One region of the Arthrobacter sp. Y3221048 genome, then DNA from elsewhere that is predicted to be linked to it. Evidence: riboswitches for the same ligand, from Rfam matches in the RefSeq annotation. Region 1 holds a riboswitch; the other holds the start of a gene.
What was found. Region 1 has a riboswitch for glycine ahead of AC5RVS_RS03975 (glycine dehydrogenase (aminomethyl-transferring)). Riboswitches for the same ligand answer to the same signal wherever they lie in the genome.

Region 1 (5,594 bases):
GAGGACTCCGGCAACGCACGGTTCGCCCGTACGCTGTTCGAGCAGGCGCTCAACCGCCAGGCGCTGCGGCTGTCGCTGGACGAGGAACAAAGTTTCGATACGCTCGATCGTGAAGCCGTCATGATGCTCACCGAGGACGACATCGTCGAAGCCGCGCTGGCCTTGGGCGAGGAGCCGGAGCCGGAACCAACGCCGGAACCAGAGCAGTCACGCTGGCGGCGCTGGCTGGCCTGACCGGATCTGCGGCGGCTGTCAGGCGAATGCCGCGTTCGCTGCGGCTAGCGTGGCGCGCCTAGCATTCGACGACGTTGACGGCCAGGCCTCCCATCGCGGTTTCCTTGTACTTGGAGCTCATGTCCTTGCCGGTTTCGCGCATCGTGATGATGACTTCGTCCAGCGAGACGCGGTGCGTCCCGTCGCCCCAGAGCGCCATCTTGGCCGCGTTCACGGCTTTGGCGGCGCCGATGGCGTTGCGCTCGATGCAAGGGATCTGCACCAGGCCGCCGATCGGGTCGCAGGTCAGCCCCAGGTTGTGCTCCATGGCGATCTCGGCGGCGTTTTCCACCTGCGCGGGGCTGCCGCCCATCACCTCGGCTAGACCTGCGGCAGCCATGGAGGACGCGGAACCCACCTCGCCCTGGCAGCCGACCTCCGCGCCGGAGATGGAGGCCTGCTCCTTGTACAGGACCCCGACGGCGGCGGCCGCCAGCAGGAACTTCACGATGACGTCTTCCTTGTCCGCCTGCGTGGCCTTGTCCATGCCCGGCGCGTAGTGCGTGGCGTAGAACATGACCGCGGGAATGATGCCCGCCGCTCCGTTGGTTGGTGCGGTGACGACGCGGCCGCCCGAGGCGTTCTCTTCGTTCACGGCCAGGGCCACCAGGTTGACCCATTCCTGCCAGTACTTGTGGTCCCGGTCCTTGTCTTCCTTGCGCAGCCGCTCATGCCAGGCGGGGGCCCGGCGGCGGACGTTCAGCCCCCCGGGCAAGAGACCTTCGCGCTTGATGGCGGAGTCCTTGCATTCCTCCATCACCTGCCAGATGTGGATCAGGCCGGCACGGATGTCCGCCTCGGAGCGTGAGGCCTTCTCGTTGAGCATCATGATGTCGCTGATGCCCAGGCCGGTGTTGCGGCAGTGTTCCAGCAGTTCCGCCGCCGTCCGGAAGGGGTAGGGGAGCTCCTCCTTGGAGGCATTCAGTTCCCGCGCTGCCGCACTTTCCTCGCCGTCGCGGACCACGAAGCCGCCGCCCACGGAAAAGAACGTCGCCTCGTGAAGGATCGCGCCGGCGTCGTCGGTCACCTGGAATTTCATTCCGTTGGTGTGCCGGGGCAGCACGGTGAGCGGATGCTGCACCATGTCCTCAACCCGGTAGTCCAGGACCAGGCCGGCCGAGCCCTCGACCCGTGAGCACAACTGCAGCTCGCCGGTCGAGGCCATCTCTGCCAGACGGGATTCGACGTCGTCCGGCAGGATCTGTTCGGGCTGGAAACCTTCCAGCCCGAGCATCACCGCCGTGAAGGTGCCGTGGCCGCGGCCGGTAGCCGCGAGGGATCCGTACAGATCCACCCGCAGCCCGGCGACCCGGTCCAGCACACCGGTTGACACCAGTTCCCCGGCAAAGACGGCGGCTGCCCGCATCGGACCGACGGTGTGCGAACTGGAGGGACCGATGCCCACGGTGAAGAGGTCGAATACGCCGACAGCCATGATGCTCCTTAGCGACCTTCGGTTGGTGTGGAAACCGGGGCCAGGTCCGGGTAGAGCGGATGCGCCTGGGCCAGTGCCTCCACCCGGGTCTTCAGGACGGACAGGTCGGCGGCCGGCCCGGCAATGAGGGCTTCGGCGATGATGTCCGCGACCTGGTGGAACGCCTCTTCGCCGAAGCCTCGGGTGGCCAGCGCTGGCGTGCCGATGCGCAGGCCGGAGGTGACCATGGGCGGACGCGGGTCGAACGGCACCGCGTTGCGGTTCACCGTGATGTCGATGGCGGCCAGCAGGTCCTCGCCCTGTTGGCCGTCCAGCGCGGAATTGCGCAGGTCAACCAGGACCAGATGCACGTCGGTGCCGCCGGTCAGCACCGTGATGCCCTTCTTTGCGACGTCCTGCTGAGACAGCCTCTCGGCAAGGATCCGTGCGCCCGCCAGCGTGCGCTGCTGGCGGTCGGCGAATTCCTCGGACGCGGCGACCTTGAACGCCACGGCCTTGCCCGCGATGACATGTTCAAGCGGCCCGCCCTGCTGGCCGGGGAACACCGCGGAATTGATCTTCTTGGCGATGTCGGCCTCGTTGGTCAGGATGATGCCGCCGCGCGGACCCGCCAGCGTCTTGTGCGTGGTGGACGTGACCACGTGGGCGTGCGGCACCGGGCTGGCGTGCAGGCCCGCCGCCACCAGGCCGGCGATGTGCGCCATGTCCACCATCAGGTACGCCCCGACGGCGTCCGCGATCCGGCGGAACTCCGCGAAGTCGAGCTGGCGCGGGTAGGCGGACCAGCCGGCGATGATCAGCTGCGGCTTGTGCTCCTGCGCCAGCCGCTCCACCTCAGCCATGTCGACCCGGTGGTCCTCTTCGGAGACGCCGTAAGCGGCCACGTTGTACAGCCTGCCGGAGAAGTTGATTTTCATGCCATGGGTCAGGTGCCCGCCGTGGGCCAGGTTCAGGCCCAGGATCGTGTCGCCGGGCTTGATCAGGGCGTGCATGACCGAGGCGTTGGCCTGCGCACCGGAGTGCGGCTGGACGTTGGCGAAGCCGGCACCGAACAGCTCCTTGACCCGGTCGATGGCCAGCTGCTCGATCACGTCGACGTGCTCGCAGCCGCCGTAATACCGGCGCCCCGGGTAACCCTCGGCGTACTTGTTGGTCACCACCGAGCCCTGGGCCTGCATGACGGCGACGGACGTGTGGTTCTCCGAGGCGATCATTTCCAGCCCGGCCTGCTGGCGGCGCAGCTCGTTGTCGATCTGGGCGGCGATTTCCGGATCGAGGACGCCCAGGTCCGCGTTCAGGCTGGCGCTGGCGACAGCCGTCATGGCCGCGGTCATGCTACTTCACCACCGTTGGCGGTGGCGTACTCCTCGGCGGAGAGCAGCGGGCCTTCCTCCGACACCTGGACGGTGAACAGCCAGCCCGCGCCGTAGGGGTCATCGTTAATCACGGCAGGGTCGGCCACGGCGTCGCCGTTGACTTCGGTGACCTCGCCGGTCACCGGAGAGTAGAGGTCCGAAACGGACTTGGTGGACTCGATTTCACCGCAGGTTTCGCCGGCCGTCACGACGGTACCGACCTCGGGAAGATCCACGTACACGATGTCGCCCAGCGCCTCGGTTGCCACGGCAGAAACGCCGATCCTGGACGGGCCGGAACCGTCGGCGGCCACCCACTCGTGCTCTGCGGAATATCGTAGTTCGGCGTTGACCTTGCTCACTGTGATGCCTTTCTTGGAAACGTGCTGTTGATGCGGAAAAGAATTACTGCCGGCGCCACTGCACGGCCTCGGCGACCGCCAAGGCCTCGTCCAGCAGGGAGGCGTTGGCGACGGGCAGGGCGGTGAGGTCCTGGATTAGGCCGGGGATTCCACCACATTGCGACGGCTCACCGGCGGCGTGGCGGTGTCGCTCAGGGCGTCGTCGATATCGAGGACGCTCGCCTGGCGGATGGATGGGGGAACGGCAGCGTCCACCAGGCCGTCCACGCTGTCGTGGCCGACCAGCTTGAGCATGGGCTCGATGTCCGCATGCCGGCGGGCACCGATATGCCGGTCGGCAAAGGTTGATGAAAGTGGTTGAACCGTCATGAGGAACTCCAAGATCGGGCCGGCCCGAGGGCTCGGCTGGGATTGGGTTCCTCCCCGCTCTGTATTTGACCTGAGAGATTCCGCGGAGTGTGTTCCGCTTGCACCGTCGGTGAGCCTGGCTGCTGCCTGGCTGCTTTCCAGAGTTGCCTCGCCGCGGCGGTACATGGGCCTGAGAGATTCCTGGGGAGGATTTGCTCCTACGGCGCCTGCCCGGATGGTGTGCGGAGAGGACTCTCCCGCCACGGTTCGAAAGGCACATTCAGTTGTGGGTGATTCGTCTCACACGATACACACAGTGCCCGGTGCGATCAAAATCCGGTCGCCGAGCATCAGTCCGGTCCCATCCAAGGTTTCGTCGGCCGCCGCGCGCCCGGAACCGCACCGTCGCCTACCCAATAAAAGGATTCATCAGTATGCTTTGCGTTGATGTCCTCGAGAGGAAGGCTGATGACCGAGGGCCCGGTGTGCCGCCGGGCCGTTGACAAGAATCGACAGGTTTCGACCACGGGTTGGAACGGAAGGCGCCTTGCGCCGGAGACGGAGATTTTGATGAGCAACGAAGAGGGACGCACGCCGCTGTCGCCGGAGGAACTCGAATCCCAGTCCGGAACGGCGCTGCCGGACAAGGAAGTCGCGTCCATCTTGGATTTGAATGCCGATCTCGACCTGGCCATCGATGCGGCCGCGCCCATCGACCTGGCCGTCGCGGCGAACGCCAATGTCGCGGCCCCCATCGATGCCGCCGCCTCGGCCAACATCCTCTCGACCGGCTCCACGGCGCAGGCCCTGTCCGACCAGGGAGTCATCATCAACCAGGGCATCACTGCGGACGCGACCGCCGAGTCCACGCAGGACAGCACCATCGACCAGGGCAATGACACCGTGGACGACGCCGGGGCAACGGCCGGCCCCGCTGCCGGGACAGCCGCCGTCGGCGATTCCGGCCTTTCCCAGGAGGGCGCCTCCGGGCCGGAGGCAACTGCTCCTGCGCTGCTTCCCGACGGCACCCTTCCCGACGGCACCCTTCCCGATGGCACGCTGCCGGACGGCACCCTGCCCGACACCGGATCCGTCACGGAAGGCCTTGGGTCGACCCTCGACGGGAACCTGCTCAACGTCAACGTCAATCTGGCCGCGGACGCCGATATTGCCGCCCCGATCAATGGTGCTGTGGCCGCCAACGCCAACGTTGCCGCGCCGATTGACGCCGCGGTGGCGGCGAATATCGGCTCAGTCGACAGCAATGCCGTCGCGGTGGCGCAGCAGGACGCCATCATCAACCAGCAGATCGACGGCAGCGCCGAGGCCAGCGCCGGCCAGCAGTCCGACCTCGAACAATAGTCCCTGAATGAGCATGGGTCCGAGCCGGCCGCCGGCCGCGAGTGACGTGTTGTCCGGCGGCCGGTCGGCTGCACCCCCTTCGATTGACGTCCCGACGCTGGCCGACGGCGTGCAGCTCCTCGGACCGGCACAGGGTTCCGGCTACCGGGAGCCGCCCGCGCTGGTCCGGCGCGCGGACGGGCAGACGCTCCAGCTCACTCCGCTGCTCTATGCGGTTTTGGAGGGCGTGGACGGCTCTCGAAGCCTCGACCAAATTGCCGAACATGCCGGCGGGACGTCCGGCAGGCTGATCACTGCCGAAAACGTGCAGACCCTGATCGAAAAACAGCTGCTGCCGCTGGGCCTGCTGCGGCTCGCGGACGGCTCACAACCCGAAGTCAAAAAGGCCAGCCCGCTGCTGAGCATGCGCTTCCGCTACACGGTCACGGATCCCGCGCTGACCCGGAAGCTGACGGCTCC
Region 2 (5,594 bases), on a different contig from region 1:
GGCCTCACCATGGTGGGCTACGGGATCGGCAACATCCTGCTGCCGCCGTTGGTGAAGCGCTATTTCCCGGACCGGATCGGCCTGATCACCGCGCTTTACGTGACATTGCTGGCGGTCAGCACGGCGTTCAGCCCGCTGCTTGCCGTGCCGCTTGAGCAGGCTGCCGGCTGGCGGTTCTCGATCGGAGTGTGGGCGGCCGTGAGCGTGGCCGCGCTCGTGCCGTGGCTGATGACCGCATGGACGGAACATTGGCGCCGTCGGACCGCGCGCCTGGTGCTGCAGCCCTACCGCCCCGGTGGGTTGGACATCCTCCCGCCGGAGGACGGCAGCGCCCGGCACGCGGCCGGGCCCGGGCCTGCCATTGGTCCCGCGACGGCAGGTGGCCCCGCCTATCCCCGCTCCGGGATGGCACCCGGCCCCGGGGGGACCGGTGGGCCGCCCGCTGCGGACGCCTCGGGCACCGCGGCGGGAGCCGCGGCCGGTTCGGCCGAAACGACGGCGGTACGCGTCTGGCGCTCGCCGGTCGCCTGGGGGCTGGCCCTGGTGTTCGCCGGGACCTCGTCCAACACGTTTGCCATGTTCACGTGGTTGCCGCCGTTGTTGGTGGACAGCGGGATGCTGCCCCCGACGGCCGGCACCATGCTGGCCTACTACGCCATCTTGGGCCTGCCGACCAGCCTGTTGGTGCCGCTGATCGCGGCGCGACTGCGCAATCCGCTGGGCCTGGGCCTGCTGTTTATCGGCTTTTATGTGGCCGGATACGCCGGGCTGCTGCTGTCGCCCTCGTTTGGCACGTGGCTGTGGATCACCTTGGCCGGGCTCGGCCAGGGCACCTACGCCATGGCGCTGCTGCTGGTTAACCTCCGGACCCGCACCACGGCCGGTGCGGGGGCGCTCTCCGGGTTCGCGCAGGGGATCGGATACGCCGTCGCCTGCGCCGGTCCGCTGATGTTTGGGCTGCTGCGCGACGTCAGCGGCGGCTGGGGTGCTTCCTTCGGCCTGCTGGGAGCTGCGTTGCTCATCCTGGCGGTGGGCCTGGTCATCGTGGGGCGGCCCCGCTATCTGGAGGATTCGGCCCGGGACCGGTAGCGGCTGCCGACGCACGGCCCCACGCCTCACGCGTGGCACGCATTCCTCGCTGCGGCACCAGGCGGTAGGCTGGCGCCCAGTCGACTACGAGGAGGCGCCATGAAGTTCAATGACCTGCTCGCCGATGCCTACGGCAGGATCCAGGAACGCGTCCACACCGTGCTGGACGGGCTGGACGCCGGACAGTTGGCCGCCCGGCCAGGCGGCGACAGCAACTCGATCGCCTGGCTCCTCTGGCATCTGACGCGCATCCAGGACGACCACATTGCCGATGTCGCCGGCACGGACCAGTACTGGCTGACCGGTTGGGCGGAGCAGTTCGACCTGCCGCTGCCCCGGAAAGACCATGGCTACGGCCACACGTCCGAGCAGGTAGCGGCCGTCCGGGTCGAATCGGCCGACCTGCTGCGCGGCTATTACGACGACGTCCATGCGGGCACCCTGAAGTACCTGGCCGGATTGACCGAGGATGACCTGGACCGGATCGTGGACACCCGGTGGGACCCGCACGTCAGCCTGGGGGTCCGGCTGGTCAGCGTCCTGGACGACTGCCTGGAGCACGTCGGGCAGGCCGCGTACGTGAAGGGCATGCTTTCGCGCGGGAAAACCTAGCGGCCGCGGCCGCTAAACCGGGCCCTTGGCCGTCGCCGCCTTGTTGCCCGCCAGCCGCTGGACTACCATTCAAGGAGTCAGAAACAACTGCATACAGCCTTCGACATGCGGCGGGAGAGTCCTGCTGGGTACCAGTCAGCAGGCGCCGTAGGAGCAATACCTCCCCAGGAATCTCTCAGGCCCCTGTACCGCCGCGGAGAGGCAACTCTGGAAAGCAGCCGGACCGTTCAGGACCGGCTCACCGACGGTGCAAGCAGGAGGCGGCCCCACGGGCCGACGACTGCGGAATCTCTCAGGTTCAGTCACAGAGCGGGGAGGAACCCTTCACTACCGGCATGGTCCGCCCTGCCGGGGATTACTGGAGTTCCTCAAATGACGGCTAAGTCCAACCTCGCTACCCGGCCCGGCAGCGCCACCTTCACCGACCGCCACATCGGTCCGCGCCGTAACGACGCGGAAACCATGCTCAAGCAGTTGGGCTACGGCAGTATCGACGACCTGGTGGACGCGGCCGTACCCGCCGACATCCGCCAGCAGGAACCGCTGGCCCTGCCCGCCGCCCGCAGCGAGTCCCAGGTCCTGGCGGACCTGCGCGCCCTCGCCGCGAAGAACGTGACGGCCGTGCAAATGATCGGCCAAGGCTACTACGACACCATCACTCCGCCGGTGATCCGCCGCAATGTGGTGGAGGACCCGGCCTGGTACACCGCCTACACCCCGTACCAGCCGGAAATCTCGCAGGGCCGGTTGGAGGCGCTGCTGAACTTCCAGACCATGGTCCAGGACCTCACGGCGCTCCCGATCGCCAACGCCTCGCTGCTGGACGAAGCCACCGCAGTGGCCGAAGCCGTGCTGCTGATGCGCCGGTCCAACAAGTCCAAGTCCGCCGGCAAGACCGTGCTGGACGCGGACCTGCTGCCGCAGACCATCGCCGTCGTCAAGGGCCGGGCCAAGGCGCTGGACTTCGACGTAGTGGTTGCCGACCTCTCCGCCGGCCTGCCCGACGGCGACATCTCGGGCATCGTGCTGCAGCAGCCGGGAGCCTCCGGCCGCGTGTTCGACCACGCTCCGGTGATCGCGCAGGCCAAGGAGCGCGGCGCCCTGGTCACCGTGGCCGCCGACCTGCTGGCCCTGACCCTGATCACCCCGCCGGGCGAGCAGGGCGCGGACATCGCGGTCGGCAACACCCAGCGTTTTGGCGTGCCGCTCTTCTTCGGCGGACCGCACGCCGCCTACATGGCCGTGCGCAAGGGGCTGGAGCGCTCGCTGCCCGGCCGCCTGGTGGGCGTGTCCAAGGACGACGCCGGCCGGCCCGCCTACCGCCTGGCCCTGCAGACCCGCGAGCAGCACATCCGCCGCGAGAAGGCCACCTCCAACATCTGCACCGCGCAGGCCCTGCTGGCCGTCGTTGCCAGCATGTACGCCGTCTACCACGGCCCCGAGGGGCTGAAGGCAATTGCGCAGCACGCCAACGAGGCCGCCCGCACCCTGGCCGGCGTGCTCACCGGCGCCGGCTACTCGCTGGTGGCCGACCAGTTCTTCGACACCCTCACGGTGAAGGCTCCCGGCAAGGCCGCGGAGATCGCCGCCGCCGCCGAGGCCAAGGGCGTGAACCTGCGCCGCATTGACGCGGACCACGTGGGGATTTCCGCCGACGAAACCACGACGGCGGAGCACCTCGCCCTGGTCGCGGAGGCCTTCGGTGTGGAGGACGCCGCCGGCAAGACGGCGGAAACGGCCGGGAACGCCGGCTTCGAACTGCCGGAGGACCTGCTGCGCAGCTCGTCCTACCTGGACCATCCGGTGTTCCACAGCCACCGCTCCGAGACCCAGATGCTGCGCTACCTGCGCCGGCTGTCAGACCGCGACCTGGCGCTGGACCGGACCATGATCCCGCTGGGTTCGTGCACCATGAAGCTGAACGCGACCGCGGAAATGGAAGCGATGACCTGGCCGGGATTCGCCTCCATCCACCCGTTCGCCCCGGCCAGCCAGACCGCCGGCTGGCGCGAACTGATTACCGATCTGGAGGAACGCCTCGCGGCCATCACCGGCTATGCCGGCGTCTCCATCCAGCCCAACGCCGGTTCGCAGGGCGAATACGCCGGGCTGCTCGCCATCCGCCGCTACCACCTGGCCAACGGCGACGACAAGCGCGACGTCTGCCTGATCCCCGCCTCAGCGCACGGCACCAACGCGGCCTCGGCCGTGCTGGCCGGCATGAAGGTTGTAGTGGTCGCCACGGCACCGGACGGCACCATCGACCACGCCGACCTGCGCGCGAAGATCGACCAGCACGCGGACGCGCTTTCGGCCATCATGATCACCTACCCGTCGACGCACGGTGTGTACGACGCCGACGTGCGCGACGTCTGCGAGGCGGTCCACGCAGCCGGCGGCCAGGTCTACATCGACGGGGCCAACCTTAACGCGCTGGTCGGACTCGCCCAGCCGGGCAAGTTCGGCGGCGACGTCTCCCACCTGAACCTGCACAAGACCTTCTGCATCCCGCACGGCGGCGGCGGCCCCGGCGTCGGGCCGGTCGCGGTGGCCGAACACCTGGTGCCGTTCCTGCCGGGGAACGCCGCGCTGGCCGAACACGAAGGCAAGGGCGTGCCGGTCTCGGCCACCGAGTACGGCTCGGCCGGCGTGCTGCCGATCTCCTGGGCCTACGTGGCCATGATGGGCGCCGAGGGCCTGACCGAGGCCACGAAGAGCGCCCTGCTGGCCGCCAACTACGTCGCCGCCCGGCTGAACGAGCACTTCCCGGTGCTCTACACCGGCAACGACGGGCTGGTCGCGCACGAGTGCATCCTGGACCTGCGCGAACTCACCGCCAAGTCGGGGGTGACCGCCGAGGACGTGGCCAAGCGCCTGATCGACTATGGCTTCCACGCGCCCACGCTGTCCTTCCCGGTGGCCGGCACCCTGATGGTGGAGCCGACCGAGTCCGAGGACCTGGGGGAGATTGAGCGGTTTATCGACGCGATGATCGCGATCAAGGGCGAAATCGACCAGGTGATCGACGGCGACTTCCCGCTCGACGCCAGCCCGCTGCGTCTGGCGCCGCACACCGCCGCGGCCGTGGTCAGCTCCGACTGGGACCGCCCGTACACCCGCGAACAGGCCGCCTTCCCGGTACCGGGCCTGCAAGTGGACAAATACTTCGCCCCGGTCGGACGGATCGACGGCGCCGGCGGCGACCGCAACCTGATCTGCAGCTGCCCGCCGCCCGAAGCCTTCGAGAACTAGAGAGGTCCGCACCGCATGACTACCGAGACCACCACCATGCCCCGGCACACCGCCCTCTACGAGGAACACGAGCGGCTGGGTGCTTCCTTCACGGACTTCGGCGGCTGGATGATGCCGCTGAAGTACAGCAGCGAGTTGGCCGAGCACCGCGCCGTGCGCAACAGCGCCGGCCTGTTCGACCTCTCGCACATGGGCGAAGTCTGGGTCACCGGCCCGGAAGCCGGGAAGTTCCTGGACTTTGCACTTGTCGGCAAGCTCTCCGCCGTCACCGAGGGCCGGGCCAAGTATTCGCTGATCTGCAACGCGGACGGCGGGATCATCGACGACCTGATCATCTACCGGCGTCCCGCCGACCAGAACGGGGACCGCTACCTGGTGGTGCCCAACGCCGGCAACGCCCGCACCGTCGCCGCGGAACTCGCCGCCCGGGTCCGGGGCTTCGACGCCACGGTGGAGGACGCCACGGCCGAGACGTCGCTGGTGGCAGTGCAGGGCCCGAAATCCGTGGAGATCCTGCTCCAGCTGGTGCCCGCCAACCAGCACGCCGTGGTGCGGGACATGAAGTACTACGCCGCCGACGAGGTGGAATTCACCGTGTCCGGGGCGCCGCTCAAGCTTCTGCTGGCCCGGACCGGGTACAC

Region 2: linked by a shared signal. The riboswitch ahead of gcvP (aminomethyl-transferring glycine dehydrogenase) and the one ahead of AC5RVS_RS03975 (glycine dehydrogenase (aminomethyl-transferring)) in region 1 are both predicted to bind glycine.

Annotation. Positions count from the first base shown of each region.
Region 1 covers NZ_JBNHHX010000001.1:839,501-845,094, forward strand. The annotation lists gene AC5RVS_RS03955 (AAA family ATPase) at 1-234, shown strand, start outside; gene AC5RVS_RS03960 (L-serine ammonia-lyase) at 293-1,708, opposite strand; gene glyA (serine hydroxymethyltransferase) at 1,717-3,042, opposite strand; gene gcvH (glycine cleavage system protein GcvH) at 3,039-3,425, opposite strand; partial or broken gene AC5RVS_RS03975 (glycine dehydrogenase (aminomethyl-transferring)) at 3,472-3,794, opposite strand; glycine riboswitch at 3,942-4,043, opposite strand; gene AC5RVS_RS03980 (peptidoglycan-binding protein) at 4,344-5,135, shown strand; gene AC5RVS_RS03985 (hypothetical protein) at 5,143-5,594, shown strand, end outside.
Region 2 covers NZ_JBNHHX010000002.1:182,110-187,703, forward strand. The annotation lists gene AC5RVS_RS05475 (MFS transporter) at 1-1,089, shown strand, start outside; gene AC5RVS_RS05480 (mycothiol transferase) at 1,189-1,701, shown strand; glycine riboswitch at 1,803-1,902, shown strand; gene gcvP (aminomethyl-transferring glycine dehydrogenase) at 2,074-4,953, shown strand; gene gcvT (glycine cleavage system aminomethyltransferase GcvT) at 4,969-5,594, shown strand, end outside.